DNA from 3 places in the Streptococcus sp. KHUD_013 genome. Region 1 is predicted to be linked to each of the others. Evidence: predicted binding sites of a transcription regulator. Region 1 holds the regulator's gene; each other region holds the start of a gene.
What was found. Region 1 encodes CtsR, which represses protease genes until heat stress. Its sites were predicted from a motif close to TTGGTCAAAAAAGGTCAAANA; they were not measured.
Positions count from the first base shown of each region.

Region 2: the regulator CtsR is predicted to act here: its motif matches at 5,683-5,703, upstream of ACOXXR_RS06970 (ATP-dependent Clp protease ATP-binding subunit).
Region 3: the regulator CtsR is predicted to act here: its motif matches at 923-943, upstream of ACOXXR_RS02490 (ATP-dependent Clp protease proteolytic subunit).

Region 1 covers NZ_CP186264.1:133,783-143,570, reverse strand. The annotation lists gene ACOXXR_RS00630 (DUF3278 domain-containing protein) at 1-476, opposite strand, end outside; gene ACOXXR_RS00625 (helix-turn-helix transcriptional regulator) at 489-683, opposite strand; gene ACOXXR_RS00620 (NUDIX domain-containing protein) at 980-1,777, opposite strand; gene pnuC (nicotinamide riboside transporter PnuC) at 1,778-2,560, opposite strand; gene ACOXXR_RS00610 (AAA family ATPase) at 2,573-3,631, opposite strand; gene ACOXXR_RS00605 (hypothetical protein) at 3,837-4,580, opposite strand; gene ACOXXR_RS00600 (DUF4430 domain-containing protein) at 4,743-5,147, opposite strand; gene ACOXXR_RS00595 (ECF transporter S component) at 5,128-5,616, opposite strand; gene ACOXXR_RS00590 (ATP-dependent Clp protease ATP-binding subunit) at 5,628-8,057, opposite strand; gene ACOXXR_RS00585 (CtsR family transcriptional regulator) at 8,065-8,523, opposite strand; gene ACOXXR_RS00580 (alpha-L-fucosidase) at 8,751-9,788, opposite strand, start outside.
Region 2 covers NZ_CP186264.1:1,459,782-1,469,569, forward strand. The annotation lists gene ACOXXR_RS06935 (TlyA family RNA methyltransferase) at 1-777, opposite strand, end outside; gene ACOXXR_RS06940 (polyprenyl synthetase family protein) at 758-1,645, opposite strand; gene ACOXXR_RS06945 (exodeoxyribonuclease VII small subunit) at 1,642-1,854, opposite strand; gene xseA (exodeoxyribonuclease VII large subunit) at 1,832-3,172, opposite strand; gene ACOXXR_RS06955 (NAD(P)H-hydrate dehydratase) at 3,297-4,139, opposite strand; gene ACOXXR_RS06960 (bifunctional methylenetetrahydrofolate dehydrogenase/methenyltetrahydrofolate cyclohydrolase) at 4,273-5,127, opposite strand; gene ACOXXR_RS06965 (DUF1797 family protein) at 5,284-5,514, opposite strand; gene ACOXXR_RS06970 (ATP-dependent Clp protease ATP-binding subunit) at 5,744-8,011, shown strand; gene ACOXXR_RS06975 (NUDIX hydrolase) at 8,272-8,721, shown strand; gene ACOXXR_RS06980 (DUF1827 family protein) at 8,789-9,091, shown strand; gene ACOXXR_RS06985 (GNAT family N-acetyltransferase) at 9,174-9,608, opposite strand.
Region 3 covers NZ_CP186264.1:551,169-560,956, forward strand. The annotation lists gene mgtA (magnesium-translocating P-type ATPase) at 1-160, shown strand, start outside; gene upp (uracil phosphoribosyltransferase) at 261-890, shown strand; gene ACOXXR_RS02490 (ATP-dependent Clp protease proteolytic subunit) at 1,053-1,643, shown strand; gene ACOXXR_RS02495 (DUF2129 domain-containing protein) at 1,796-2,080, shown strand; gene ACOXXR_RS02500 (ABC transporter substrate-binding protein) at 2,174-3,331, shown strand; gene ACOXXR_RS02505 (branched-chain amino acid ABC transporter permease) at 3,413-4,282, shown strand; gene ACOXXR_RS02510 (branched-chain amino acid ABC transporter permease) at 4,286-5,233, shown strand; gene ACOXXR_RS02515 (ABC transporter ATP-binding protein) at 5,233-5,997, shown strand; gene ACOXXR_RS02520 (ABC transporter ATP-binding protein) at 5,997-6,707, shown strand; gene ACOXXR_RS02525 (CBS domain-containing protein) at 6,874-7,530, shown strand; gene ACOXXR_RS02530 (YitT family protein) at 7,725-8,612, opposite strand; gene tmk (dTMP kinase) at 8,785-9,423, shown strand; gene ACOXXR_RS02540 (DNA polymerase III subunit delta') at 9,420-9,788, shown strand, end outside.

The DNA.
Region 1 (9,788 bases):
CCGAAGAATAAAGTTGCTATGATAGTTGTCACAAAATGTCCTGTATTTAAAAGAGAACTTAGATAACTCTTATTATCATCCGTCAAGACATTAAGAAATGGGATTCCAAAGAACATACCTAGTCCATATATTAGACCTGCTTTCAGACCAGGAAAACGTAACTGTTTCTTTTCTTTTTGACTCAACATATCAGGATCGATAGCTGTGATACCCGTTTTCTTGGTTTGAGAAAGCACATAGAAAGCGGCTATCATAGAAATACCAAATATCACCAGAGGATAACCGATAGCAACTATTTCTGGATATTTATTGGCAAGAACGAGTGGGATTAAATTGCCAAATATCATCAGGTAAAAGAGGACGATAAAGACCTGATTACCGATACGATCAGCTTCACGTCGTTTGTGTTCGTCAAGAGGTCCAGAAATACCATATGTACGTTTGATAAGTTTTTCAGTGAATGTTTCTTTTTTCATTTTTTCTCCTTTTTAAAACTCTTCTTCCCAAAAGAGACTGTTGAGGTCAGTCTGTAGGCTTCTAGCAAGATTGAGACAGAGTTCCAGGGTAGGATTGTACTTGTCGTTTTCAATCATGTTGATGGTTTGCCTCGAGACGCCGATATCCTTGGCAAGTTCGAGTTGGGACTTTCCCAGTTCCTTTCGGAATTCTTTTACACGATTCATGCTTCTTCCTTTTAATTTATGTCGTATATATTTGACCATAGTATATTATTTTAAAAATAAAATGTCAACTATTTTTGACATTATTTTTAATTTTTCTTTCTAAAACAAAAAAGAGAGTGGGACAGAAATCGGTCATTCGTTAGAATTCGATTTCGTCGTCCCACCTCCGCACAGTTGAGTAGGGCTGTAAAAGCTGATGAAATCAGCGTAGTAGAGCCCACTCAACCACTGCGTCTTGCTCGACAATCCAAAAACAATTGAGAGGCTAGGACTTTTGTCCCAGCCTCTTTTGTATCTTATTGATCCGCTTGAGACTCGCTTTCTTTCCAGCGATAGGTCTTGCGTGGTTTTTTCTTAGGTACCCGCTTGACACCCACTTCTTCAACGTAAGAGCCATAGGTTACAAGGAAATTATTGGTCAAAATTTCTTTATCTGGATGGATCAAATTCACCAACTCGGTTGCTTCGTATACGGTGAAAGGCTCTTCTAGGAGATGGAGGAAGGTTGGATTCCAGGCCAAGCGCCCTTGGATCCGCTTGATAGATTCTTGGACAATCTCATAGTGGTCAAAGGCAAAATCTTCAGCCGTCAAGACACGTCCATCTAGGGAACATTCCCCATGTTTGAAGTCCACATCGAGAAAGAGAACTTCTTTGGCATCATCTCCAGCTCGGACCATATCTACTGCTTCAGCTGGCAAATAAACCAAGTGAGCAATGGTAATGACCCAACCCCGAGGGTCCCGACCAGGAGTAGAAACTGTCATTAGTTGCTCGACCTTTTGAGGGGTCAATTCTAGTCCAACTTCTTCCTGGACTTCACGGATACAAGCCTGGATAGCATCTTCGTGCTTTTGCAAGAATCCTCCAACCAAGGCGACCCGATGCTGACAAGGGTGGGTTTTCCGGCGAATCACCAAGAGTTTCAAGCGCCCTTCTACAAAGCAGTAGGCCACCATATCGGCAGTTACGCTTGGATTTTCATAGGTGGGATGATCCTGCTCCTTATACCAACGGAGGAATTCTTCCTCGCTGACGACCGTCTCGTAGTATTCCTTTTCGTTCATCCCTTCCGGAATGCTGATTGTTGCCATCTAAGCAACCTCCTTTTTCACTGCTTTACTCCACTGATACCAACCGACAAGACTGTTAAGGGTATAGACCCAATACATTCCCTGAATATGGATGCTTTCTCCCCACCAGAGGTAGATACTGAAGAGGTTGGTCGCAATCCAGAAAATCCACTGTTCACGATAGAGACCGGTCATGAGAAGTTGACCGACTCCATTGGTCGCATCTGTCACACTATCACGGAAAGGTCGTGCGCTGTGGATGCTTTTATAGGCGTAGCCCATCCCGATCCAAATCAGAGCTGTTAGGGCCAAGTACTTGATCCATTCCATTAGGTTTAATTTCTTGGCCTCAAAATGAGATTCTTCCGCTTCCCCCTGATCATTGATCCGATTCGACAACCAGACATAGAGACCAATTGGCTGCATCACGAAGAAATACAAGGTCGTCAAGACTTCTCCATAGAAGTTTTTGTTCAAGGCTAGGATTAAATAAATAGCTGAGTTTACTGCTCCAAAGAGATAGTTACTAGCCCGACCTTCTGCTACTAGTATAACACAAACTATTCCTGTCCAGGATGCAAAGAGCCCCAACCAATCATGACTCGCTTCCTGATTGGTAAATTCTAAGATAAAGGGCACGCTGGACAAAGCAAGCAAATAGAGCCATTGTGTCAATGTGCGGCCAGCGAACAGGTCTTTCCAAAGGAGTTTCATAATGCCTACAAAGCCACGTTTGCCTGCTTCTCGATGGACATTTTTTAAATGTTCCCCAAATGTTTGAATTTTTTCTTGTAATCGTTTCATGTTGCTTCTCCTTTAATCAGCTTGATAAATCGTATCGATGACACGTTTCGCTTCTTCATAATTCCCCAAGTAGTCTTGCCCGAGATAGGCTGTAGGGATATCCGAGAGGTATTGATGGCGGAGGTAATCCAGGTGATTTGAAAAACTGTTGCGAATTTCATCATCTGCCATGGTCATATCACGGAAACCATCATTAACATAGGAGCCAATAGGTTGGACAAATAAGATTAAATCCCACTTTTCCTTAGCTAAGATGCTGACAAAGAGATTGTCAAAGGTATCCGTCATACCGGTCTCTTGGCCTTCTACTTCCATATAGTAGTCGTAATAGCCCTTCGTCACCAGAGAATTTGTATCCGCAATGACTAAGCCACGATTGGCACTACTATCGATTAATTTTGAGGTTTGATCGTATTGTCCGAGTAGGAGATAATAGTAATCTTTTGGTGTTAGTTCATCATCCCGTACATTATTTCTAATTTGGTACTCCCGAGCATATTCCAAGCTCACTGGCGCATCATAGAAACGGGCCAAATCCTTTGCCAAGGTCGTCTTCCCATTACTAGCACTACCCATAATGAGAACCTTTTTCGTAAACTGACGACGGAAGGGTTGGGCAATATATTTCCAATATTTGCTCGGGTTCTCTCTGATGAGGGTTCCTGAGATGCCAAACTGACGCTCCTGCAGGCGGGCTTCAAAGCCTCGCGCTTCAAGTTCTTCTTGGTAAGCCTTCTCTCCAACAAAGAAGATCAGCTCTTCTCTCTCTGCATGATATTGAATGGTTTCTAAGGCTGTTTTCAACCAAGGCTCCCATCCCAAAGGATAGCGGGGAAGATCTGTCTCGTCAAGTTTATATATTTGAGTGAGTTCATCATTTGAAAAACCTTCTCGGATATAGCGAAAACGTTTCTGCAAAGGAAGTCCAACTTCTTCTCCACGGTCTCCTTTGTACCCAGAAACAATTACACGAACGCGGTCACATTGGCGCTTTGCCCGTTGAATTAAATCAATATGCCCTTGATGAAGGGGGGCAAATGTTCCAAAAACCACTGCCACTTTTTCTTTCATCTTACTGGCTCCTTTGTATTATTATTTCAAAACATGCTTTGCTTATACTTTTATTATAAACTATAATTAGCCAGTGTCAATACTTTTTTATAAAAAAATATATTTTTATAAAATAAAAATTAAAAAGATCCAACTCTGTATGTTATTATACAGAATTGAACCTCTGATTTCAATCATTTTTTTAATATTTCTTAATGGCGAGTCATTATTCCCGAACCAAGGCGTGCGCATGTCCATTTTCAGCCACTTGAACACTTGCCACTTGACCATCTTGACCGACGACTATATCCAAGCTAGCTGTAGATCCATCTTGAGTGGAAATCAAGCCAGCATGATAATGACCATGATCCAAGTTGTATTCATAGCTTCCAATCGTATAGCCCACTGCATCGCCACCTGGAGTTTGAATGGTCACTTGACCTCCTTGCCCAATTGTTACGCCGGTATCGCGACCATCGGTCCAACTACCTGCTGCTGTAGAATAATCCCCTGAGGCATAAGCTAACACACCTTTATAGCGTGGGTTCTCTGTCTTAGAGGCTTGCTCTTTAGCACTCGTGCGACCTTCCTCCAAGCTAGGACGTTTTTGTTTTTCTGGTGCTGAGTTCACTGCTGGTTTTGTTTCTTTGGAAGGAGTTGGAACCAGGCCTTGACTGGCTTCTGGAACTCTTGGTGTCACCGGAGTTGACGGACTTTTTTGGCTCGCTTGTGTCTCGCTCGAAGCGATGGTAGGAGATGCTGCCACCTCTGCGCTTTGTTGGCTTTGTGTGGTTTTGCTTATAGCCTTTTTCTCTTCTTTTTTACTCGTAGAACTTTGTTTTACTTGTGCAATTTTATTAGTTGAAGATGGACTGGTTTCCTTTTTCTTTTCTGATCCACAGCCGCTTAAGAGAAGAGCAGCTGTTAGAGCAAGGGTGGATAGACTAAATAAGGTTCCTTTCATTTTCATGGCAATACCTCTCTTTTGTAACATTTGTTACATTTTGTAATATAATTGTAACATTTATCTATAGGGACGTCAAGAGGATTCACAATTCTTATAAAAAATAGAAACTAGTTTCAAAAAAAGAGTGAACCCATGGAGTCCTAGTCCAAGCATTCACTCTTTTTCTTATTGATAGACTTCTTGATAAAATTCGATAGTGTCTCCATCTTGGACAGTGGTCTCTGCTGCCCCTTTTGGTGCCATCTCTCCATTGATCTTGTACATCCAATAGAGCCCCTTGCTTTCGTCTTGGGCTACTCCATCGATCGAGGTGATGAGGCCACCCTTCTCCTCAATTTTGTAGTTGCCTTTAAGGACTTCCATCAAGTTGGCTTTTTCTGCAACCTTTAGGGTCTTGCTTTGAGCTTCTTGCCCTTCAGGGGCGATACTTACCGTAATGGTACTTTCTTTTTCTTTTGCTACTTGTGAGCTAGAAGCTGAGTTTTTCGTAGCTGATGGTGTGCTTTGTCCGCAGCTAACCAAGACAAGAGCCGCTAAGACAGTAAACAAGCTATAAAGTGTTTTTTTCATGATACAATCTCCTAAATATGACATAAAGTAAAGGATAAAAACAAGCGGTGGAAAGGGCATGGGCTAGGTTAAAGCTAAAGCCATTTACCAGAGCATAGGTCCACCAAGGCATGTGATAGAGGACAGCATAAACACTATCAATCAACATCCCGTAGAGAAAGGATAAGATGCCGACCACTAGGGTTTGGACTTCCAAAGACAAGTGGTGGCAAAGCCCTCGCCAAAGAGTCAAGAGGAGGGCAAAGACTAGAATCTGAGCGACTACCACTGGACTCATCCCCAAGAGAAAGGCTGAAGTAAACATAGTGACAGCCATCACCAAACAGGCGAATGGCCAGTCTTCGAATAGCACCAGCAAAAAGAAGATGGCACTAATGGGTTGGACATTGGGTAGAAAGGCAAAAGCTTGTCGCAACACCACACAGAGTGCTGCTAGGAGGGTGATTCGGGTCAAGCGTTTGAGAGGCACTGCATATCCTCCTAGTCAATCGTGAAGTTAAGCTGACCAGACTTGACACCTACCTTGAGGGTTTGACCTTCAGCCACTTCTCCTCTCAAGAGGATCTCTGCCAAGTAGTCTTCCACCTGGGTCTGGATAGTTCGACGCAAAGGTCGAGCTCCCATCTCTGGATCATATCCGTGAGTTGCCAGCCATTTAAGGGCAGACGCCTGGAATTTCAGAGCAATGCCCTTCTCTGCTAGGGATTGAACCAACGGTTTCACCATAATCTTGACAATCTCGTGCATTTGGTCACTGGTCAAGCTATGGAAGACGACCTTTTCATCAATCCGGTTGATAAACTCTGGTCGATAGGTCTTCTTCAACTCTTCGAAGATGCGTTTTTCCATATTGGCTTGGTCAAAGCGAATATCCTTGGCTCCAAAACCAACTGTCTTATCATCTCGTAAAGTAGTAGCTCCCAAGTTTGACGTCATGATAATAATGGTATTGGAGAAATCCACCTTGCGTCCCTTGCTGTCGGTCAAGACACCGTCATCCAAGACTTGCAAGAGAACGTTAAAGATATCTGGATGGGCTTTTTCCACCTCATCAAACAAGAGGACTGAATAAGGTTTGTTGCGGACTTTTTCCGTCAACTCACCACCTTCTTCATAACCAACGTAACCCGGAGGAGCTCCGTTGAGACGACTAGCCGCAAATTTCTCCATGTATTCACTCATATCAAAGCGAATCAAAGCGGACTCGTCATCAAAGAGGACCTCAGCAAGCGCCTTGGCTAGCTCGGTTTTCCCGACTCCTGTCGGACCGAGGAAGAGGAAGGAACCAATTGGTCGCTTGTGAGACCGAATACCCGACTGATTACGGCGAATCGCTCGGCTAATACTTGAGACGGCCTGATCCTGACCGATCACGCGCTTATGAAGTTCCGCTTCTAATTCAAGGTATTTCTTAGCCGCTGTTTGGGTGAGTTTCTCCACAGGAATGCCAGAAAGCTGACTGAGCGTCTTCAGGATATCCTCTTCCTTGACTTCTAACTGATAGCCTTTCGGACTGGCGTCTTCTTTTAGTAACTGAGCAACTTTTTTCCACTGTCCCTTGAGCAAGGCCTGATCGGCAGCTGTCAAATCGGACTGAAGACCCGCTTGAGGCCCCTTGTTTTGTACAGTCGCTGCCGCCTCATCCAAAAGATCAATGGCTGAGTCTGGCAAGAGGCGACTGGTCAAATAACGATGGGCATAGACAACGGCTGTCTCAATGGCTGCATCCGTAATATGGACACGGTGGTGACGCTCATAGGTCTTCTTGAGCCCTTGCAAAATAGCAATGCTATCCGCAACAGACGGTTGCTCAATCAAAACCTTGGCAAAACGGCGTGACAGAGCGGCATCTTTTTCGATGTGTTTTTGGTATTCTTCTTGCGTAGTCGCTCCTACGGTCCGTAAGGTCCCGCGAGCCAAGGCAGGCTTCAAGATATTGGCTGCATCCAAGGTGGAGTCAATCCCTGATCCAGATCCCATAATGGTATGGAGCTCATCAATGAAGAGAATGACATGGCCATCTTCTTCAATATCATTGATGATGTTGTTCATCCGCTCTTCAAAATCCCCACGGAAACGCGTTCCCGCAACAACATTCATCAAGTCTAACTCTAAGACACGCATCTTAGCAAGTTCAGTTGGGACATCTCCACTGGCAATCCGTTGGGCCAAGCCCAAAGCCAGAGCAGTCTTTCCGACACCGGCATCTCCAACGAGGACTGGATTATTTTTCGTTTTGCGGCTCAAAATCTGAATCATCCGCGAGATTTCTTGCCCCCGACCAATCACCGGTTCCAAACTGCCATTGCGAGCCATTTCTGTCAAATCTCGGGTGTAGTCTTCCAAACCACCGCTGGTAGAGGCTGGCATGCCCATCATATTTCCCATGGTTTGACGATTTGGTTGCTGGGACCGATAGAGAGAACGGATAGCCTTGACAGCTTCCTTGTCCCAACCTGCTCGTTGTTCCAAACTCTTACGAAGTTCGACGATTTTAATGCCATCTTCCTGATCATCATAGCGGAAGCCCACATACTCCAACACTTGAGAAGCTAAGGTTCCCCGCTCTAGTAAGAGCGCCAAGAGGACATGCTCTGTTCCAAGACTTTTGGCATGGACTGCCTGGGCAATCTCTTGGGAACGGTTCATGATTTCTTCTACACGGAAAGAAAAAGGAAATACCTCATAGCGACCATCCCGTTGGTAGACTTGGCCCGTGATGTGCTCAGCTGCGTCTTGAAAATCATCAATCTGCATAGGATAGTCACTTAAGACGGAACCAGCTACACTATAGGGGTTATTTGCTAGGGCCACTAGGATATGCCAGGTATCTAGGGTTTGGGAATCAAAATGACCCGCCAAGATTTGAGCGGCTTCAATCGTTTCTAATAGGGCTTTTGAATAGTTCATAAGGAGATTACATTCCCTTTCTATCGACTTGTTGGATAATTTTTCGTAGGATATTGGATCGTAAGCGATGGGCTTCACTTCCCAAAACCTCGTCTGTTGTCATCACTGACAAGAGCTCTGCTTCTCTCTTTGTAAGGAGTTTTTCTTCAAATAGCATCTGGAGGATATCACAGAATACAGTCTGACTGATCTGTTCTCCAATGCTTGCGCCAAGCTCTGTTAGCATCTGGTGTTGGTCTGAAAATTGAATCTTGCCAATCCGGATATAACCTCCGCCTCCACGCTTGCTCTCTACGATGTAGCCTCGACTTTCGGTGAAGCGGGTCTTAATCACATAATTGATTTGACTAGGAACAACTTGGAAAACATCCGCTAATTCGCTTCTCTTGAGCTCAGCGATTCCTGCTTGAGCCAGTAGCAACTTGATATAGGCCTCGATGCTATCTGATGTATTTTTACTTGCCATGATGCTCCTTTCTGATGGTTTCATTCTAGATGAGCTCTCTGCTTCAGAGGATAAAAAATGGTCTCATCATCCATGATGTCATTATTGACCTTATCTGACTATTATACAATTTTTACGCCTGTAAATAAAGCAAAGACTACGTCCAGATGGAATCTGAATCCCCCTTACTGGTAGCCAGAAGAAACAAAAAAGAGGCTAGCGATTGCTAACCTCTTATAGAAGGAGCATTAGGATTTTCGACGAGCGAATTTTACTCTTCCGCCTAAGAAGCCTAAGCCGAAAAGTCCCATCCAGGCTAAGAAACTTGCCTTCTCTGATCCTGTCTGTGGCAGTTTACCTTCCGGTTGTAGAGAAGGGCTTTCAACCTCTTCTACTATTGGATGCTCGGCAGTCAAAACAGCAGTTACTTCTGGAATCGTCTCTTTCAGAAGAACCGGAGTTTCTTTCTCTTTTTTATCTTCTACTGTTGAATGATGTGCATGAACTTGTAAGTCTTTACTTGGAGTTACAGGTGTTATTGGAGTCGGTAGATCAGGTGTCACAGGATGTTCTTCTACCACTCCTGTTCCGACTTCTGTAATCTGGTTCTGGGCTTCCACTTCGACAAAGGCATCGACTTCTGTCCGAATTTCTTTGCCTTCTTCTTGTCGAACCTCGATCAACTTCAAGCGGCGTCCAACCTTCCCTGCTTGAAGGATCCGGCTTTCGCCCTTGGCCAAGTCCTTGCTTTCACGCGTTTGACTCTCAAATGGAATCTCCTCCGCTTCGATGAGAAGTTCTGGCTTTTCAAGAATCAAATCCCGAACACCTTCGTCTGGGCGTGTCTGCGTCAGCGGTTCATAATTATGAGCATCTTCTAAGATGGTCTCAAGGGCTTCCACTTGATTCGCTGTAGCAACCAAATCTGGTCGCTCTTGATTCAACAACTGAGTCAATTCCGTCAATTGCTCTTGAACAGTTGATTTGAGATTTGCTTTCAAGCGATCGAGAGAAGTAGCCTTGATTTTTTCTACTCCTTCTTTGATAACCTGTTGGAGCTCTTCTTGACTGAGCAACTGACTATCTTTTCCTGATAGGATAAAGCGGTCTACCTGGATGGCTCTAGATGACTGAGGATCATTGAGAGACGGATCCAAGTGCAGACGTAATTGGTGGTAGCCTTTTGCTAGACCTTGCAGATTGACCAAACTCTGGTCCAGTTTGCGTTGATCTCCATAGCCACTGAAGTAATGGTCGCCTTCAATCTCATAGTCATGACCACGCCC
Region 2 (9,788 bases), 660 kb from region 1:
AGCTACAAACTCTTGCTGATCGAGACGATTTTGCCCGGTATTTTTTTCTAAATAAAGTAAAAATTCAATATTGCCATGGCCCCCTTGAATCGGAGAATAATCCACTCCCAAGACGGAGAAGCCATGTTCTATCGCAAAGCCTTGAACCTGTTCCAAGACGGACAGATGGACCTTGGCATCCTTGATAATCCCATTTTTTCCAATCTGCTCCCGACCAGCTTCAAACTGGGGTTTGACTAGAGCGACCACCTGGCCTCCTTCTTGCAAAATCCCATGAAGAGCAGGCAAGATAAGGTTGAGGGAAATAAAACTAACATCAATACTAGCAAAACTTGGTCTTTGCTCAAAATCTTCAGACGTCGCATAGCGAAAGTTGAACTGCTCCATCGAGATGACACGAGGATCCTGACGGAGTTTCCAAGCCAACTGATTGGTCCCTACATCCACTGCATAGACCAAGGCAGCTCCATTTTGGAGCATGACATCCGTAAAGCCCCCTGTTGAGGCACCAATATCTAGCGTGATCTTGTCCTGCAAGTCAATCTCAAAAAGGGCCAAGGCCTTTTCTAACTTGAGACCACCTCGACTGACATATTTGAGTTTTTCACCCTTGAGTTTTAATTCAGTCGCTTCATCAATTTTTTCACCTGGTTTATCGAAGCGCTCGCCATTATGGACCGCAACGACCAAACCAGCCATCACACCGCGTTTGGCCTGCTCCCGGGTTTCAAATAGTCCCTGCTTGTAGGCCAGTACGTCAACTCTTTCCTTGACCATGAATTCTCAGTCTTTCTATTATGTTCTTGATTCCAGTCCCTTCGAAGGAAACTTGATTAGAAATGCGATCGAGCAAGTCCTCACAGGCATCCAACTCTCGATCCAAATAAGCCTGAGCTCCATCTAGACCAAGTAGCGCAGGATAGGTCGACTTTTCTGCCTGCAGGTCCTTCTGAGGGGTTTTCCCTAAAGAGGCAAAATCGGCTATCACATCCAAAATATCATCCCGAATCTGAAAGGCCAAGCCTAAATGGAGGCCAATTTCCTCTAAGAGAGTCGCAACAGCTGGCTCAAGCTCTAAGAGGATCCCCGCAGCTTGGAAAGGATATGCTAGCAGTCGTCCCGTCTTATTGGCATGGATGACTTGCAACTGGTCCAAGTTCAGGCTCGCTCCTTCCCCTTCCATATCCAAGACTTGGCCTGCCACCATCCCAGCTGTCCCTGAAGCATCCGATAATAAGGCAATCAGTTGCACCCGAATAGAAGCTGGAAGGTCCGCTTCTGCCACACAGCCAAAGGCATCTAAGAAGAGAGAGTCTCCTGCTAAGATGGCTAGGTCTTCCCCAAATTTTTTGTGGTTGGTCAATTGACCACGACGGTAATCATCATTATCCATCGCTGGTAGATCATCATGGATCAAGCTTCCCGTATGGATCATTTCAAGAGCGGCTGCCACCTGAAAATGAGCCTCAAGGATTGGAGCATGAAAAGCCTCCAGCAACTCCAATAAGAGCAAAGGCCGAATCCGTTTGCCCCCTGCATGGACTGAATAAAGGATGGATTCTACCAAACGGGGAGCGATTTGTTTGGCCTCGTAGAAGCCTTCAATCGCTTTTTCGACCCCTTGCAGTTTTTCTTCTAAGATCATACCAGTTCCGTTTCTGAGCCATCTGCTTGCATAACCTTGACCAAGGTCTTTTCAGCCTGATCCAGCGTTTCTTGCAAGTCTTTTGATAGCTTCATTCCTTTCTGAAACTCTGAAATGGCCTCTTCGAGAGGCACTTGCCCACTTTCCAATTTTTGGACAATAGCTTCCAAATCAGCTAAATTTTCTTCAAATTTCTTTTCTTTCGACATGCTTTACCTCTACTTCTACTTGCCCATCCCGCATGACTAGCGTCAAGGCATCCTTTTCTTTGATTGTATCCACACTATCCAAAACCTGATCTCCAGCCTGTACCAAGGCGTAGCCTCTAGCCACAATGCGACTGGTATCCAACATCAAGAGAGCTTCTGATAGGCGCTTGGCATCTGCTGCTTTTGTTTGGTAGAGCTCCTTGATTTTCAAGATCATCAATCGCTCCATTTGGAGAATCTGGTCTCGATAGCGCTCCAGCTGATGCTGGGGCGCTTGAGAAGCCAGCCGATGGCGGAGTTCTTGTAACTGACGGCTATTTCTGGTAATTGACTCTGACACGGCCTGTTTCAGTCGCAATTGAATCTGATCTAATTTTTGCAGATAAGAGTCATACAGCCGCTCTGGTTGACGGAAGATGACCGATTGGCTCAGTTTTTGCAGGCGCTCCCGATTATATACTAGGCGGTTGCGCATAGCGGTTGCCATCCGCCCCTCCTGCTTCTGCAAATGATTAAGCAGGTCCAACTTGGTCACAGGCGTTGCCAGCTCAGCCGCAGCTGTAGGAGTGGCTGCCCGGCGATCTGCTACAAAGTCTGCCAGAGTGGTGTCTGTCTCATGGCCCACACTGGAAATGATGGGAATTCTGGACTCAAAAATAGCCCGCACAACCGGCTCTTCATTAAAAGCCCACAGGTCCTCGATAGACCCACCACCACGACCGATAATCAAGACATCTAAGTCCGTCCGAGCATTGGCCTTTTGGATATTGGCGACAATTTCTTGGGCAGCTCCTTCTCCTTGTACCTTGGTTGGAAAAAGGAGAATCTCCACACCAGGAAAACGCCGAGTGACAGTGGTGATGATATCCCGAATAACTGCCCCACTCTGACTGGTAATAACCCCGATTTTATTGGAAAACTGGGGAATGGCCTGTTTGAACTTCTCTTGAAAGAGCCCTTCTTCCTGGAGTTTCTTTTTCAACTGCTCAAACTGAATAGCTAAAGCACCGACGCCATCTGGCTCCGCCTTTTCGATGACAATGGAATAACTTCCACTTGGCTCATAGAGTTGGATCCGACCGATGACATTGATCTTCATGCCTTCTTCTAGCTCAAAGCCAAAACTCTTATAGATCCCCGCCCAAACAGTCGCCTGAATCACGGCTTTTTCATCCTTTAGAGAGAAATACTGATGGTTGGGACGCTTCCGGAAATTCGAGACCTGACCCGTCAAATAGACCCGCTCCAAATAGGGGTCCTTATCAAATTTTAACTTGAGGTATTTGGTCAGACTGGATACCGATAAATACTCTGACATGGTTCCCCTTTCATACGGAAAATTCTAGTATAAATTATACCAAAAATAAGCGGAAAAAGCTGATTCTACCTACGGAAAAAGCCCCAGATTTCATGATCTGAAGCTCCTATTCTATCGACTTTTCCTATTGGCTATTTTTTTTCATCCATTTGGGAATTTCTTTACTAATCGCTGTCGGCAAAACCACGTAGACTTCCTTGCTCAAGTCTTCAGCAATAGCCGAATGAAGGTGAGTAGCCACCACCACGCGCTCATAGAGTCCAACCTGTGGAAATTGGCCTGCAAATCCTGCAATCATGCCTGCCAAGGTATCGCCCATACCTCCAGTTGCCTGGTAAGGTCCCCCAACTGTTAGTTGGTAATAGTCTGGTTGTCCTTGTTGCCAAATCTTGGTCTGAGGTCCCTTTTGAACTAAGATAGATCCTTCTGGAAGTTTTCCCACAGCCATTTGTGTCCTATCTTCTCCTTGTTCCCCAATTGCTAGACCTGACATCGCCTCCCATTCTTTCTGATGAGGAGTGAAAACCAACTGAGCTTGAGGAAGAGGCAACGCTAAGCGAGTATAGATACTAATTGCTCCGCCATCTAGAATCAACACTTGGTGAGACTGAACCCTGTCAAAAACTAACTGTACAAGGTGTGTCCCTAGATCATTGTCCTTGAGGCCTGGCCCCAATAAAATAACGCCTGCTTTTGCGATTTGATCAGCCAATAATTCTTGGTCAGTCACAGCAAATGCCATGGCTTCGGGTAGCTGACTATGGAGTGCAGGGATGTTCTCCTGATCTGTCGCAACCGTGACAAGCCCCGCTCCACTCTCCACAGCTGCCAAAGCAGACATCATAATCGCTCCCCCGTAAGGGTAGGTTCCTCCAATCAAGAGAAGACGACCATAGTCACCCTTGTAGGAGTCTGACTGACGACTAACAATAACTTGTTGCAGCAATGTTTGGTCAACTCTTAACATAAGCTTTCCTTCTTTCTTCCTCTATTTTATCACGTTTAGACTAAAAAAAGGCAGGAAAGTAAGTTCCAACCTTCAAAATTTTTTCTAATCTGTCTATCGCTCCAAACACTGTCCCGACTTCATCCAAGCTGGTTTATTTTTTCAAAGCCCGAACAGCCGCTTCATAGGTCTGAGTCATCAGCATAGTAATGGTCATAGGACCCACTCCACCAGGAACAGGCGTAATATGGCTAGCAAGTGGTGCCACGGTATCGTAGTCGACATCTCCGCATAGTTTGCCATTTTCATCGCGGTTCATCCCCACATCAATGACGACTGCTCCCTCTTTGACAAAGTCAGCTGTAACAAATTTGGCACGGCCGATAGCCACCACTAGGATATCCGCTTTTCTTGCAATTTTTGCTAAATGATGGGTCCGTGAATGGGTCAAGGTCACCGTCGCATTCTTAGCTAATAGAAGCTGGGCCATGGGTTTTCCAACGATATTGGAGCGACCAATAACGACTGCACTTTTCCCCTCAACATCGATATCGTATTCCCGGAACATTTCCATGATCCCCGCAGGAGTTGAGGGAACCATGACCGGATTACCCGCCCAAAGATGGCCCATATTAAGGGGGTGGAAGCCGTCGACATCCTTATTGGGATCAATGGCTAGTAAGACAGCCTCATCGTCGATATGTGCTGGTAGAGGCAACTGGACCAAAATTCCATGCCAGAGCGGTTCCTGATTGTAGCGGTCAATAAGTGCCAAGAGTTCCTCTTGTGTAGTAGCCTCTGGTAAGCGGACCACCTCGCTACGAAAACCCGCAGCAAGAGCCGAGCGTTCTTTATTTCGTACGTAGACCTGACTAGCTGGGTTTTCTCCCACTAAAATCACCACTAAACCAGGTACCTCCCCTGTTTCCTCTTTTAAACGTGCTGTATTTTCAGCTAATTCTCCCTGTAATTTTACTGCCAAGGCCTTCCCATCAATCACATGTGTCATCTCAATCTCTTTTCTATTCAATATCTTCTCTATTATATCAGATTTGTGGACCTGCTCCTAACACTTCTTGATTAGATAAGATTATAGGAAGAAACTATAACAGTTTTCTTCCAACAAAAAAGAGACTAGATGCTCTAGACTCTTGATTGATACTTCTTAGTACAACAATTCGTAGATTTCCATTGCAATTAAGTCAATGCTATCGAATGTATAGGTCTCACGCGCTTCTACATCACGAAGAGTAAATACTGATCCATTTTCTTCATCATGGTTGTAGGCTACTTCAGCGACTACAACTCCTTCACGTTCAAAATTACGTTTTAAGTTTCCACCGTCTTTTGTCATTGCTTCCAAACGGCTGATAATTCGTACCAAATGTGATTCCATTTTGATTCTCCTATTTACTTTCTACTCTCCTATTCTATCATAAAAGAAGGAGGAAATTCCAATAAAAATCAACTTTTCCGCTTTTTTCCTCTTTATTCCATGCCTAAAACCGGACTTCATACTAAATTCTTGCAAACTTTTAGAATACTGATATAATGAAACTATAAAAGTTTGACTATTTCTGACCAATAGTTTCTACACTTTTTACCCTAGAGAAAGAGGTAAGAGAATGCTTTGTCAAAACTGTAAAATAAACGATTCAACCATTCATCTTTATACGAATGTGAATGGTCACCAACAACAAGTAGACCTTTGCCAGAACTGCTATCAAATTATGAAAACCGATCCTAACAATAGTCTCCTGGCAGGATTAAACCAACAAAATCGCGGAGGGCGGGATCCTTTTGAAGATTTCTTCAATCAACTGGGCAACTTCCAAGCTCCCCAAGAACCTCAAACGCCACCGACCCAATCAGGAGGAGGATATGGAGGTGGAAATGGCTACGGACAAAATGGGAACGGTCGAGCTACTGGACCAAATAGACCTCAAGCCAAACAACAACCAAAAGGACTCCTAGAAGAGTTTGGAATTAATGTTACTGAAATCGCTCGCCGTGGGGACATTGATCCAGTCATTGGCCGTGACGGCGAAATTCTCCGAGTTATTGAAATTTTAAACCGCCGAACCAAAAACAACCCTGTTCTGATTGGAGAACCTGGTGTCGGAAAAACAGCTGTCGTAGAGGGCCTGGCCCAGAAGATTGTCGATGGCGATGTCCCTTATAAATTACAAGACAAGGAAGTTATTCGGTTAGACGTTGTTAGCCTGGTTCAAGGGACTGGGATTCGTGGACAATTTGAAGAACGGATGCAACAACTAATGGAAGAAATCCGTCGCCGTGAAGATGTCATTTTGTTTATCGATGAAATCCATGAAATTGTAGGAGCAGGATCTGCAGGTGATGGCAACATGGATGCAGGAAATATCCTCAAACCGGCTCTCGCTCGTGGTGAATTGCAATTAGTTGGTGCCACAACACTCAATGAGTATCGTATTATCGAAAAAGATGCTGCTCTTGAACGCCGGATGCAACCAGTCAAGGTGGATGAACCAACGGTTGAAGAAACCATTACCATCCTTAAAGGCATTCAAAAGAAATACGAAGACTACCACCACGTCCACTACACAGATGGTGCTATTGAGGCTGCAGCTCTCCTCTCCAATCGCTATATCCAAGACCGCTTCTTGCCCGACAAAGCCATTGACCTCTTGGACGAAGCAGGCTCTAAGATGAATTTGACCCTCAATTTTGTCGATCCCAAAGTCATTGACCAGCGCTTAATTGAAGCCGAAAATCTCAAGGCCCAAGCGACGCGGGATGAAGATTTTGAAAAAGCAGCCTACTTCCGTGACCAAATCGCTAAGTACAAAGAAATGCAAGGGCAACAGGTCACCGACCAAGATACGCCCGTCATTAGCGAAAAGACTATCGAACACATTGTTGAGCAAAAGACCAATATTCCAGTTGGAGATTTGAAAGAAAAAGAACAGTCTCAATTGATTAATTTGGCTGCTGATTTAAAAGCTCATGTCATCGGCCAAGATGAGGCTGTTGAAAAAATTGCTAAGGCTATCCGTCGTAATCGGGTAGGACTTGGAACGCCAAACCGTCCAATCGGTAGCTTCCTCTTTGTTGGACCAACTGGTGTCGGGAAGACCGAGTTGTCCAAGCAATTGGCCATCGAACTCTTCGGTTCTGCTGATAGTATGATTCGCTTTGACATGAGTGAATACATGGAGAAACATGCCGTTGCCAAATTGGTCGGTGCTCCTCCAGGTTATGTCGGCTATGAAGAAGCTGGCCAGCTGACTGAAAAAGTACGTCGCAACCCTTACTCTCTTATTCTTCTAGATGAGGTAGAAAAGGCCCATCCTGATGTCATGCATATGTTCCTTCAAGTCTTAGATGATGGTCGCTTGACAGATGGTCAAGGCCGTACCGTTAGCTTTAAAGATACGATTATCATCATGACCTCTAATGCTGGAACTGGCAAAGCGGAGGCCAATGTTGGCTTTGGAGCAGCTCGTGAAGGTCGCACCAACTCTGTACTTGGAGAACTCGGGAACTTCTTTAGCCCTGAATTCATGAACCGTTTTGATGGCATCATTGAATTCCAACCTCTCTCAAAAGAAAACCTGCTTCAAATCGTTACTCTCATGCTGGATGAAGTCAATCAACGTCTCGCACAAAATGAGATTCATCTGGATGTGACAGAGAAGGTGAAAGAAAAATTGGTCGATCTGGGATACGATCCAAAAATGGGGGCCCGCCCACTCCGTCGTACCATTCAAGACTATATTGAAGATGCGATTACCGATTACTACCTTGAAAATCCAAATGAAAAACAACTCAAGGCAGTCATGACCAGCAATGGAAATATTAGCATTAAAGGAAAGACCAAACCTGCAAACGAGGCAGAAAAAGTAACTGAATAATTGCATTTAAAAGAGGCTAGGACAAAAGTCCTAGCCTCTCAATTGTCTTTGGATTGTCGAGCAAGACGCAGTGGTTGAGTGGGCTCTACTACGCTGATTTCGTCAGCTTTTATAGCCCTACTCAACTGTGCGGAGGTGGGACGACGAAATCGAATTCTAACGAATGACCGATTTCTGTCCCTCTCTCTTATTTTTATCTCCTACTGCTTTTTATGTCTATCTATGTTATAATGATAAAAAAATAAGAAGCGAGTTTTAATATGACTGTTGCAACTTTTGGGACAAAAGAAGAAAATGTTGACTATGTCAATCGTTATGGAGTCTATGCGGTAATTCCAAATCCAACCAAGGATAAAATCATCCTAGTCCAAGCACCAAATGGAGCTTGGTTCCTACCAGGTGGTGAAATCGAGGAAGGAGAAGATCATTTCTTGGCACTCGAGCGCGAACTGATCGAAGAATTGGGCTTCACTGCGACCATCGGCGAGTATTATGGCCAAGCAGACGAGTACTTCTATTCTAGTCACCGCGACACCCACTACTATAATCCTGCCTATATCTATGAAGTAACTGACTTTGTAGAAGCTCAAAAACCGCTAGAGGATTTCAATAACATTGCTTGGTTCCCAATCGACGAAGCCATTGACAGATTAAAAAGAGGAAGTCATAAGTGGGGCATCAAAATGTGGAAATCTGCCCAAAAATTGTAAGCGACTTCTTTCACAAAATAAAAAAAAGTGTTATAATAAATGGAGAAAGAGCTTAGGAGGATCTCACATGAAGCTTATGAATACAACAAATAGTCATGCTACTCTGGTCAAAAGTCAATTAGAAAGTACCGATGCTACCCTTGTTGAGGTCTATTCAGCTGGTAACACCGACGTTATCTTTACCAAAGCTCCTACACATTACGAATTGCTGATTAGTAACAAACACCGTGCCATTCGTGAAACAGAAGTTGAAAAAATTCGTGAGTTCTTTTTAAAACGCAAGATTGATCTTCAAATTATTGACCAATCTGCTATAAAGACCCTCTACTCTGATAAACTGATCGAAATTTCTTTCCCAATTGCTAAGTAAGGTTCTTCTACCTTACTTTTTTCTTTGCTATCTTTTTTTTAAAAAACATCCGTTCACCTCGATAATGAGATGAACGGATGTTTTATTTCTGATAGATCATTTTTACGTGAGGGGTAGAAGCCAAGATAAAAGGCTCGCTCACCCTTTGAAAACCTAGCTTTTCATACAAGCCAACCACCTGTTCTTGGGCCTCAATTTCAATGGCCCGCCCAGGAAAGCTCTGTTCACACAGATCCAAAATCTGCTCCACCATAGCCCTTCCCAGTCCTTGGCCACGACTGTCTTTGGCTACAGCAACTCGGCCAAAATGAATCGTAGTCCCCGTCTCAAAGATCCGTGCATAGGCATCTACATTTCCCTTTTCGTCTTGATGAAAAAGGTGAAGAGCTCTAAGATCAATAGCATCAAGATCATTGTAGATTCTTGTCTGTTCCACGACAAAGGTTTCCAAACGCAATTGAACGATCTCGTAAAACTCTTTTAGTTCTAGTTCTTTAAATTCTTTCCGGTACCACATCAGTTCCTCTTTATTGAAAAGTCGAGGCTGGGACAAAAGTCCTAGTCTCTTTTTTGTCTTTGGATTGTCGAGCAAGACGCAGTGGTTGAGTGGGCTCTACTACGCTGATTACATCAGCTTTTATAGCCCTACTCAACTGTGCGGAGGTGGGACGACGAAATCGAATTCTAACGAATGACC
Region 3 (9,788 bases), 420 kb from region 1:
TGTGACCTTCCTACCATATGGCCCACTGGCTTCCTTGTTGAAAGTAGCGCCACTAAATAGTCTTTACTTCCTATTACTGGCGGGAATCCTCTTCCTTTATATGGCAAGTGTCACCCTGGTCAAACACTATTATATTGGCAAGTACAAAGAGTGGCTATAAGATAGTAATTAAAATAAGAAAAGAAAAGGTTTGCATATTTGTAGGCCTTTTTCTTCCTTTTTGATATAATAAGATGAATATAGAGAAAGAAGGAACCACAATGGGAAAACTTGAAGTTATTAAACATCCACTGATTCAGCATAAATTGTCTATTTTGCGTCGGACTGATACCTCTACAAAGGCTTTTCGTGAATTAGTTGATGAAATTGCTATGTTGATGGGCTACGAGGTGTTGCGCGAACTTCCTCTTGAAGATGTAGAAATCGAAACACCTATCACAAAAACGGTTCAAAAACAAATTGCTGGTAAAAAACTAGCAATTGTCCCAATCCTTCGTGCAGGAATCGGGATGGTAGATGGGCTCTTGAGTTTGGTACCGGCTGCCAAAGTTGGGCATATCGGGATGTACCGCGATGAAGAAACCTTGAAGCCAGTTGAATACTTGGTGAAATTGCCAGAAGATATTGATCAACGTCGCATCTTTGTAGTAGATCCAATGCTTGCAACTGGTGGATCAGCTATTCTTGCGATTGATTCTTTGAAAAAACGTGGAGCTAGCCACATCAAGTTTGTCTGCTTGGTGGCAGCACCTGAAGGGGTGAAAGCTCTTCAAGAAGCTCATCCAGATGTTGATATCTTTACAGCAGCCCTCGACGACCACTTGAATGATCATGGCTACATTGTTCCAGGCCTTGGAGATGCTGGGGACCGCTTGTTTGGTACCAAATAAGCGCCTATCCAATCCTTCTTTGGGAAAGTAAAAAATTGACCTTTGTTGACCAATGGGATATAATAGCTTTTATAAAGATTGGAAGGAGAGTTAGCCTCTCGAATCAACCGGATGAAACTCATGAGGTGGTGCCGGTTATAATGGATAAAAGGAGATGAATGAATGATTCCAGTAGTTATTGAACAAACCAGTCGTGGCGAACGCTCGTACGACATCTATTCCCGCTTATTAAAAGACCGTATTATCATGGTAACAGGACCGGTAGAAGATCAAATGGCCAATTCGATTATTGCCCAATTGCTCTTCTTGGATGCCCAAGATAATACCAAAGATATCTATATGTATATCAATACGCCAGGAGGCTCTGTCTCTGCAGGGTTGGCTATCGTCGATACCATGAACTTTATCAAATCAGACGTCCAAACTATTGTTATGGGGATGGCTGCTTCAATGGGAACTGTGATTGCATCAAGTGGTGCCAAAGGCAAACGTTTCATGTTGCCAAATGCTGAGTACATGATCCACCAACCAATGGGTGGTACTGGTGGCGGTACCCAACAAACAGATATGGCGATTGCTGCAGAACACTTGTTGAAAACACGTCACAGATTGGAAAAAATCTTGGCAGAGAATTCAGGTCAAACCATCAAGAAAATCCATGCTGATGCAGAACGGGATAATTGGATGACTGCAGAAGAAACCTTAGCTTATGGTTTCATCGATGAAATCATGGCCAACAACAATCTTGGATAAGGAAACTCAACCACTGCGTCTTGCTCGACAATCCAAAGATAATTGAGAGGCTAGGACTTTTGTCCCAGCCTCTTTTTTAGTCTTTCTAGAAAAAGATAGAATTTTTACCTAAAATTTGCTATACTTGTAACAGAAGCAGAAAGGGATTGTATATGTTTGAGAAGCAAGCTAGAACAGGCTTAATTGTAAAATTGTATTATAATCGAGATGCAAAGAAATTACAGGGAATTGGGGATGTGATCTATCATTCCAAAAAAATGCGCTATGTACAGGTCTATGTCGATAGTCCTCAAGTCCTTGAAATCGTGCAGCAATTAAAAAAAGAACGCTTTGTAAAGAAGGTACAAATTTGCCATATTCAAGAATTGGATCGTGATTTTGTGGGAAGTTTGCATCGTCAAAAGGATGAAACACAAGGAGAAAACGCAATCATTTAAAGGATTGCGTTTTTTATATTGACAATTTTCAGATAATTCGGTATATTCTTAATATCTATTTATTTAAAGAATTATTTAAGGAGATTATTACAAATGAAGAATAAATTTGCTCTTTCATTTTTAACAATTGCAAGTGTCGCTCTTCTTGCTGCCTGTGGTGAAGTTTCAACTTCAGGTTCAAACACAACTGGTAACGAAATCGGCAAAGAACTAAAAATCGGTTTTAACTTTGAAAAAACTGGTGAAGTAGCAGCATATGGTATTGCTGAACAAAAAGGTGCTCAATTGGCCGTTGATGAAATCAATGCTAATGGTGGAGCCGATGGTAAGAAGATTGTTGTCACAGACAAAGATAACAAATCTGAAACAGCTGAAGCAGCTACAATCACTACAAATCTTGTCACTCAATCAAAAGTGAACGCTCTTGTAGGACCTGCAACTTCAGGTGCCACTGCCGCAGCGGTTGCGAATGCTGGTAAAGCAGGTGTTCCATTGGTAACCCCATCTGCAACACAAGATAATTTGACAAAAGGTCAAGATTACCTTTTCCGTGCAACCTTCATCGATAGCTTCCAAGGACAAATCATTTCAAAATACACAACTGAGAACTTGAAAGCGAAGAAAGTTGTTCTTTACTATGATAACTCATCTGACTATGCGAAAGGGATTGCTGAAGCCTTTAAGAAATCTTATAAAGGTGAAATCGTAGCGACAGAAACTTTCCAATCTAAGGATACAGACTTCCAAGCTGCCCTTACAAAAATCAAAGATAAAGACTTCGACGCGATTGTTCTTCCAGGGTACTACACTGAAACTGGTAAAATCGTAAACCAAGCACGTGGTATGGGAATCAAACAACCAATCATCGGTGGTGATGGATTTAGTGATGCGAAATTCGTTGAACAAGCAACACCTGCTGCAGCTACAGATATCTACTACGTAGCTGGATTCTCTACTGAAGGTGAAATGACTGATAAAGCCAAGAAATTCGTAGAAGCTTATAAAGCGAAATACAACGAAGAACCTTCAATGTTTGCGGCTTTGGCATATGATTCAGTTTACATGATTGCAGAAGCATCTAAAGGTGCTAAGAACTCTGTTGAATTGAAAGACAACCTTGCGAAGTTGAAAGACTTGGAAGGTGTTACTGGTACAATGTCTATTGACAAAGACCATAATCCGGTTAAATCTGCACTTATGATTGGCTTAAAAGATGGTAAAGTTGAGTCAGTTGAGTCGGTTAAACCTTAATTATCATTTGTTGTTTGTACAAGAGGCTGGGAGAATGAAAATTCCTGGCCTCGCTCTTTATTGTTAGAAAGGATGGTTCAAATGCTCCAGCAATTAGTGAACGGTCTAATCTTGGGAAGTGTCTATGCACTCTTAGCCCTTGGTTATACCATGGTGTATGGAATTATCAAATTGATCAACTTTGCCCATGGGGATATCTACATGGTAGGTGCCTTTATGGGATATTTCTTATTGAACTCATTGAAAGTTAACTTCTTTGTAGCCTTGCTTCTGGCGATGGTTGGGACAGCTATTTTAGGGGTTGTGATTGAATACCTGGCTTATCGTCCGCTTCGTCATTCAACTCGGATTGCAGCCTTGATCACAGCCATCGGGGTTTCCTTCTTGCTCGAATATGGGATGGTCTTCTTTGTAGGGGCCAATACCCGTTCCTTCCCGCAAGTCATTGAAATTGTTCGTTACAACTTTGGTCCTATTTCAATCTCCAACATTCAATTGATGATTTTAGGAGTGTCTATTTTCTTGATGGTTGCTCTTCAATTTATTATCCAAAAGACAAAGATGGGGAAAGCCATGCGTGCCGTTTCCGTTGATAGCGATGCTGCTCAATTGATGGGGATTAACGTCAACCGGACCATCAGCTTTACCTTTGCTTTGGGATCAGCCTTAGCGGGTGCTGGTGGTGTCTTGATCGGTTTGTACTACAACTCGATCGAACCTTTGATGGGGATGACACCAGGGATCAAAGCCTTTGTCGCAGCCGTTCTTGGAGGAATCGGAATCATCCCAGGTGCGGCTCTAGGTGGATTTGTCATCGGTTTGTTGGAAACCTTCGCTACAGCGATCGGTCTCTCAGATTTCCGTGATGCCATTGTGTATGCCATCTTGATTGTGATCTTGCTCATCCGTCCTGCAGGTATCCTCGGTAAAAATGTGAAAGAGAAGGTGTAAGCCATGAAACAAAATTTAAAAGTGAATTTAGTCTGGCTTGGTCTTTTGGTAGCAGGTTTTGCCTTGATCCAAGTCTTGGTTGCAGCAGGTGTCCTCAACCTCTTCTATATCCAAATTTTGGAACAAATCGGGATTAATATCATTCTTGCGGTTGGTTTGAACCTCATCGTTGGTTTTTCAGGTCAATTCTCGCTCGGACACGCTGGATTTATGGCGATTGGTGCCTATTCTGCAGCTATTCTCGGTTCTAAATCACCAACCTACGGCGCTTTTTTTGGCGCTATGGTTTTAGGAGCCTTGATCGCTGGTATCGTTGCCTTGATCGTTGGGGTACCAACCCTTCGGTTGAAAGGAGATTATCTGGCGATTGCAACACTTGGGGTTTCAGAAATCATCCGGATCTTGATCGTCAATGGTGGTACTCTAACAAATGGTGCCGCGGGGATCCTTGGTTTACCAGCTTTTACAACCTGGCAATTGGTATACATATTTGTTGTCATTACGACTATTTTTACCATCAACTTCTTACGCAGTCCAATTGGGCGTTCTACCCTTTCTGTTCGTGAAGATGAAATCGCCGCAGAATCTGTTGGGATCAATACGACCAAAGTTAAAGTCATTGCCTTTGTATTTGGTGCGATCACAGCGGCGATTGCTGGATCTCTTCAAGCCGGCTTTATCGGTTCTGTTGTTCCGAAAGATTACTCTTTCACCAATACCATTAATGTCTTGATCATTGTCGTTTTCGGTGGTTTGGGATCGATGTCAGGAACAGTTGTGGCAGCCATCGTCTTGGGGATTTTGAACATGGTGCTTCAAGACTTCTCAAGCATCCGTATGATCATTTACTCATTAGCCTTGATTCTCGTAATGATCTTCCGCCCAGGTGGTCTTCTTGGAACATGGGAATTTAGCTTGAAAAAACTACTCTCAAAAAAGGAGGCTAACTAATGGCACTTCTTGAAGTAAAAAATTTAACAAAAAACTTTGGTGGTTTGACAGCCGTTGGGGATGTGACCATGGAACTCAATGAAGGGGAATTGGTTGGTTTGATTGGACCCAACGGTGCCGGTAAAACAACCCTCTTCAACCTCCTAACAGGAGTGTATGAGCCAAGTGAAGGGACCATTACTTTAGATGGGCACCTTTTAAACGGGAAAGCCCCTTATAAAATCGCTGCTGGTGGTCTTGGACGGACCTTCCAAAATATCCGTCTCTTTAAAGATTTGAGTGTTTTGGACAATGTCTTGATTGCCTTTGCCAATCACCACAAACCACATGTTTTTGCTAGTCTTTTCCGTTTGCCAAGCTATTACAAAAATGAAGAAGCATTGAAAGCAAAAGCCCTCGAATTGTTAGCGATATTTGGTTTGGAAAAAGAAGCAGCTACCTTGGCCAAAAACTTAGCTTACGGTCAACAACGTCACTTAGAGATCGTTCGTGCCCTTGCTACAGAGCCAAAAATCCTCTTCTTGGATGAGCCTGCTGCAGGGATGAACCCTCAAGAAACCGCAGAATTAACCCAACTGATCCGTCGCATTCAAAAAGAATTTAATATTACGATCATGCTGATCGAGCACGATATGAGTTTGGTCATGGAAGTAACAGAGCGGATTTATGTATTGGAATATGGTCGCTTGATTGCCCATGGTACGCCAGATGAAATCAAGTCCAACAAACGTGTAATCGAAGCATATCTAGGAGGTGAAGCCTAATGTCTATGTTAAAAGTTGAAAATCTTTCTGTACACTATGGCATGATCCAGGCTGTCCGTGATGTCAGTTTCGAAGTCAATGAAGGGGAAGTTGTTTCCTTGATCGGTGCCAATGGCGCTGGGAAAACATCTATTCTTCGTACCATTTCAGGTTTGGTGCGTCCAAGTGCTGGGAAAATCGAGTTTTTGGGTCAGGAGATTCAAAAGGTTCCGGCTCAAAAAATTGTAGCTGCTGGGCTCTCTCAAGTTCCAGAAGGCCGCCACGTCTTTCCAGGCTTGACCGTTATGGAAAACTTGGAAATGGGAGCTTTCTTGAAGAAGGATCGAGAAGAAAATCAAGCGAACTTGAAGAAGGTCTTCTCACGTTTCCCACGTTTGGAAGAACGGAAGAACCAAGATGCAGCTACCCTATCTGGTGGGGAACAACAAATGCTTGCAATGGGTCGTGCCCTCATGTCGACGCCAAAACTCTTGCTTCTGGATGAACCTTCCATGGGATTGGCACCTATCTTTATCCAGGAAATCTTTGATATCATCCAAGATATTCAAAAACAAGGTACAACCGTTCTCTTGATTGAGCAAAATGCCAACAAGGCTCTTGCCATCGCAGACCGCGGTTATGTTTTGGAAACAGGGAAAGTCGTTCTGTCCGGAACAGGAAAAGAACTCTTAGCCTCAGAAGAAGTCCGCAAGGCCTACCTTGGTGGATAAGATTTTTAAAGTTTGTTTGAAAGGAAAGGTCCTAAAGGCCTTTCTTTTTTCATCTCTCTTGTTTGATTTTTCTAAATTTTGAAAACAAGAGAAAACTGCTGAAAGCGTTTGAAATCATTCTAAAAATCAAGTATAATAAAACTAAGAAAAGCATAGGAGAATGATTATGGCTGTTAAAGATTTTATGACCCGTAAAGTAGTGTATATTAGTCCAGATACAACAATTGCTCATGCGGCAGATTTGATGCGGGAACAAGGCTTGCACCGCTTGCCAGTCATTGAAAATGACAAATTGGTCGGCTTGGTGACAGAGGGCACGATTGCAGAAGCAAGTCCATCTAAAGCAACAAGCTTGTCTATTTTTGAGATGAACTATCTGTTGAACAAGACCAAGGTCAAAGATGTCATGCTTCGTGATGTCATTACTGTCTCTAAATTTGCCAGCCTCGAAGATGCGACCTATCTCATGTATAAGAACAAGGTGGGAATTCTTCCGGTTGTAGACAATGACCAAGTATCCGGTGTCATCACAGACCGTGATATTTTCCGTGCCTTCCTCGAAGTATCCGGTTATGGAGAAGAAGGAGTTCGTGTTCGCTTTGTGACAGAAGATAAGGTTGGCGTTCTAGAACAAATCATTCACTTGATTGTAGAAGAGGGGTATAACATCGCCAATACAGTCAATATCCCAACCAAAGACGATCGTGTCGTTATCGAAGTTCAAATTGATGGCATTACCGATACGGAAGTTATCAAGAAGAAATTTGAAGAAAATGGTATTCGTGTGGATGAAATTAGTCGCACATCTGCAAAAGCCTTTTAAATAAACAAAGAGAGGCTGGGACAAAAGTCCTAGCCTCTTAATTGTTTTTGGATCGTCGAGCAAGACGCAGTGGTTGAGTGGGCTCTACTACGCTGATTTCATCAGCTTTTACAGCCCTACTCAACTGTGCGGAGGTGGGACGACGAAATCGAATTCTAACGAATTACCGATTTCTGTCCCACTCTCTCTTTGTTTTAGCGAGCAATGGGTTGCTTGTTGGTATCCAAGGTAAATCCTTCTCCTAGGATTTCATGGGCTTCTGTAATGGTAATGAAGGCGAATGGATCGATCTTATTGATGATATCTTTCATCTGTTTCATTTCATTCCGTGAAACCACGCAGTAGACAATCTTCATTTCTTGTTGGCTATAATAGCCCATGCCGTTTACGAATGTGACTCCTCGGCCCAAATCAGTCGTGATTTGTTTGGCAATTTCATCTGGTTTAGATGTAACAACGAGGAATCCTTTTCCTGCAAAACCTCCTTCACCGACGATATCAATGACGACGGTGTCAATCAGGATAAAGAGGAGGGTGTAGGCTGCAATTCGGAAGTCCTTAAAGACGATCAAAACAGTTGTCAAGACGATGGCATCCACAATCAACATGAGGCGTCCCATGGAAAGCGTCGTGTACTTGTTAAAGATACGTGCGACAATATCGGTTCCACCTGTTGTTCCTCCAGCGTTGAAGATAATCCCCAGTCCAGTTCCAAGGATAACCCCTGATCCGATACAGGCCAGAAGGATATCTCCGTCAAGAGCCGTAAAGACTGCAGTTTGAAGATGATGACTTCCAGGGATCAGCTCGAAGATGGCCATCCAAATAGAGACCGAAAAAGTTCCAATCAAACTGAGATAGAGGGATCGGAGCCCCAGTAATTTCCAGGCTAGGAAAAAGAGGGGAATATTGATGGCCAAGTTCATGACCGAAACGGGAATTTTAAAGAGGTAGTAGGTAATCAGGGTAATCCCTGTAGCTCCTCCCTCATAAAAGTGAAATGGAATGACTAAAAAGAAGATTCCAAAAGAAAAAATGCCAGCCCCCAAAATAATGGCCAGAATATTTTTTGCCTTAAACATGCTCGTTCTCCTATTCATTTTTCACCATACATTTTACCAAAAAAAATGAAAAATAGGAAATAATTTTCATCAATTTTCACGAATTCGGACAGGATTTTTACCCCTATTTTTGGTAAAATAAAAAGAAGTGATGCATGCTAGAGAAATGAGTATAGAAAGTTAAGATAAGAGAATGAAACAGGGAACATTAATTTCAATTGAAGGCCCAGAAGGTGCAGGGAAATCCTCCGTTTTAGAAGCCTTGCTACCACGCTTGGAAAAGGCAGGGATTGCCTATATTACCACGCGGGAGCCAGGGGGTGTCGAAATAGCAGAAAAAATACGCGAGGTCATTCTAGATCCATCCCATACGGAAATGGATCCCAAGACAGAATTGCTTCTTTATATCGCCAGTCGTCGCCAACACTTGGCAGAACGTGTCCTTCCAGCTTTGAAAGCAGGGAAGCTAGTTATCATGGATCGTTTTATCGACAGTTCGGTAGCATACCAAGGCTTTGGGCGTGGATTAGCAGTAGCAGATATTGAATGGTTGAACCAATTTGCGACTGATGGTCTGAAACCCAATCGGACCTTCTACTTTGACATTGATGTAGAAGAAGGGTTGGCGAGAATTGCTAAGAGTGCTAGCCGTGAAGTCAATCGCTTGGATCTAGAAGGACTCAGTCTCCATCAGAAAGTCCGTCAAGGCTATCTGGCCATCCTCGAAAAAGAACCACAACGTGTGGTGAAAATTGATGCCAGTCAACCTTTTGACCAGGTGGTCGAGGATACTTGGCTATTATTGAAAGAAGTCTTGGAGATTAGTGAATGAAGTTAGAACAAGTGCAAAAACTTCAACCTCAGTTAGTCGATCGCTTCCAAGCTATTTTAGAACAGGACCGCTTGAGCCACGCCTATCTCTTTACAGGAGATTTTGGCAGTTTTGAGATGGCCCAGCTCTTGTCCCAAAGTCTCTTTTGTACGGACAAGAAGGGTGTTTGGCCCTGTGGGACTTGTCGGGCTTGTCGCTTGATTGAAGAGGATGAATTCTCAGATGTAACGGTTGTCCGACCGGTCAATCAAATTATCAAAACGGATCGGATCCGGGATTTGATCCAGCATTTTTCTCAGTCAGGCTACGAAGGATCCAAGCAAGTCTTTATCATCTGCGATGCAGACCGGATGCATGTCAATGCG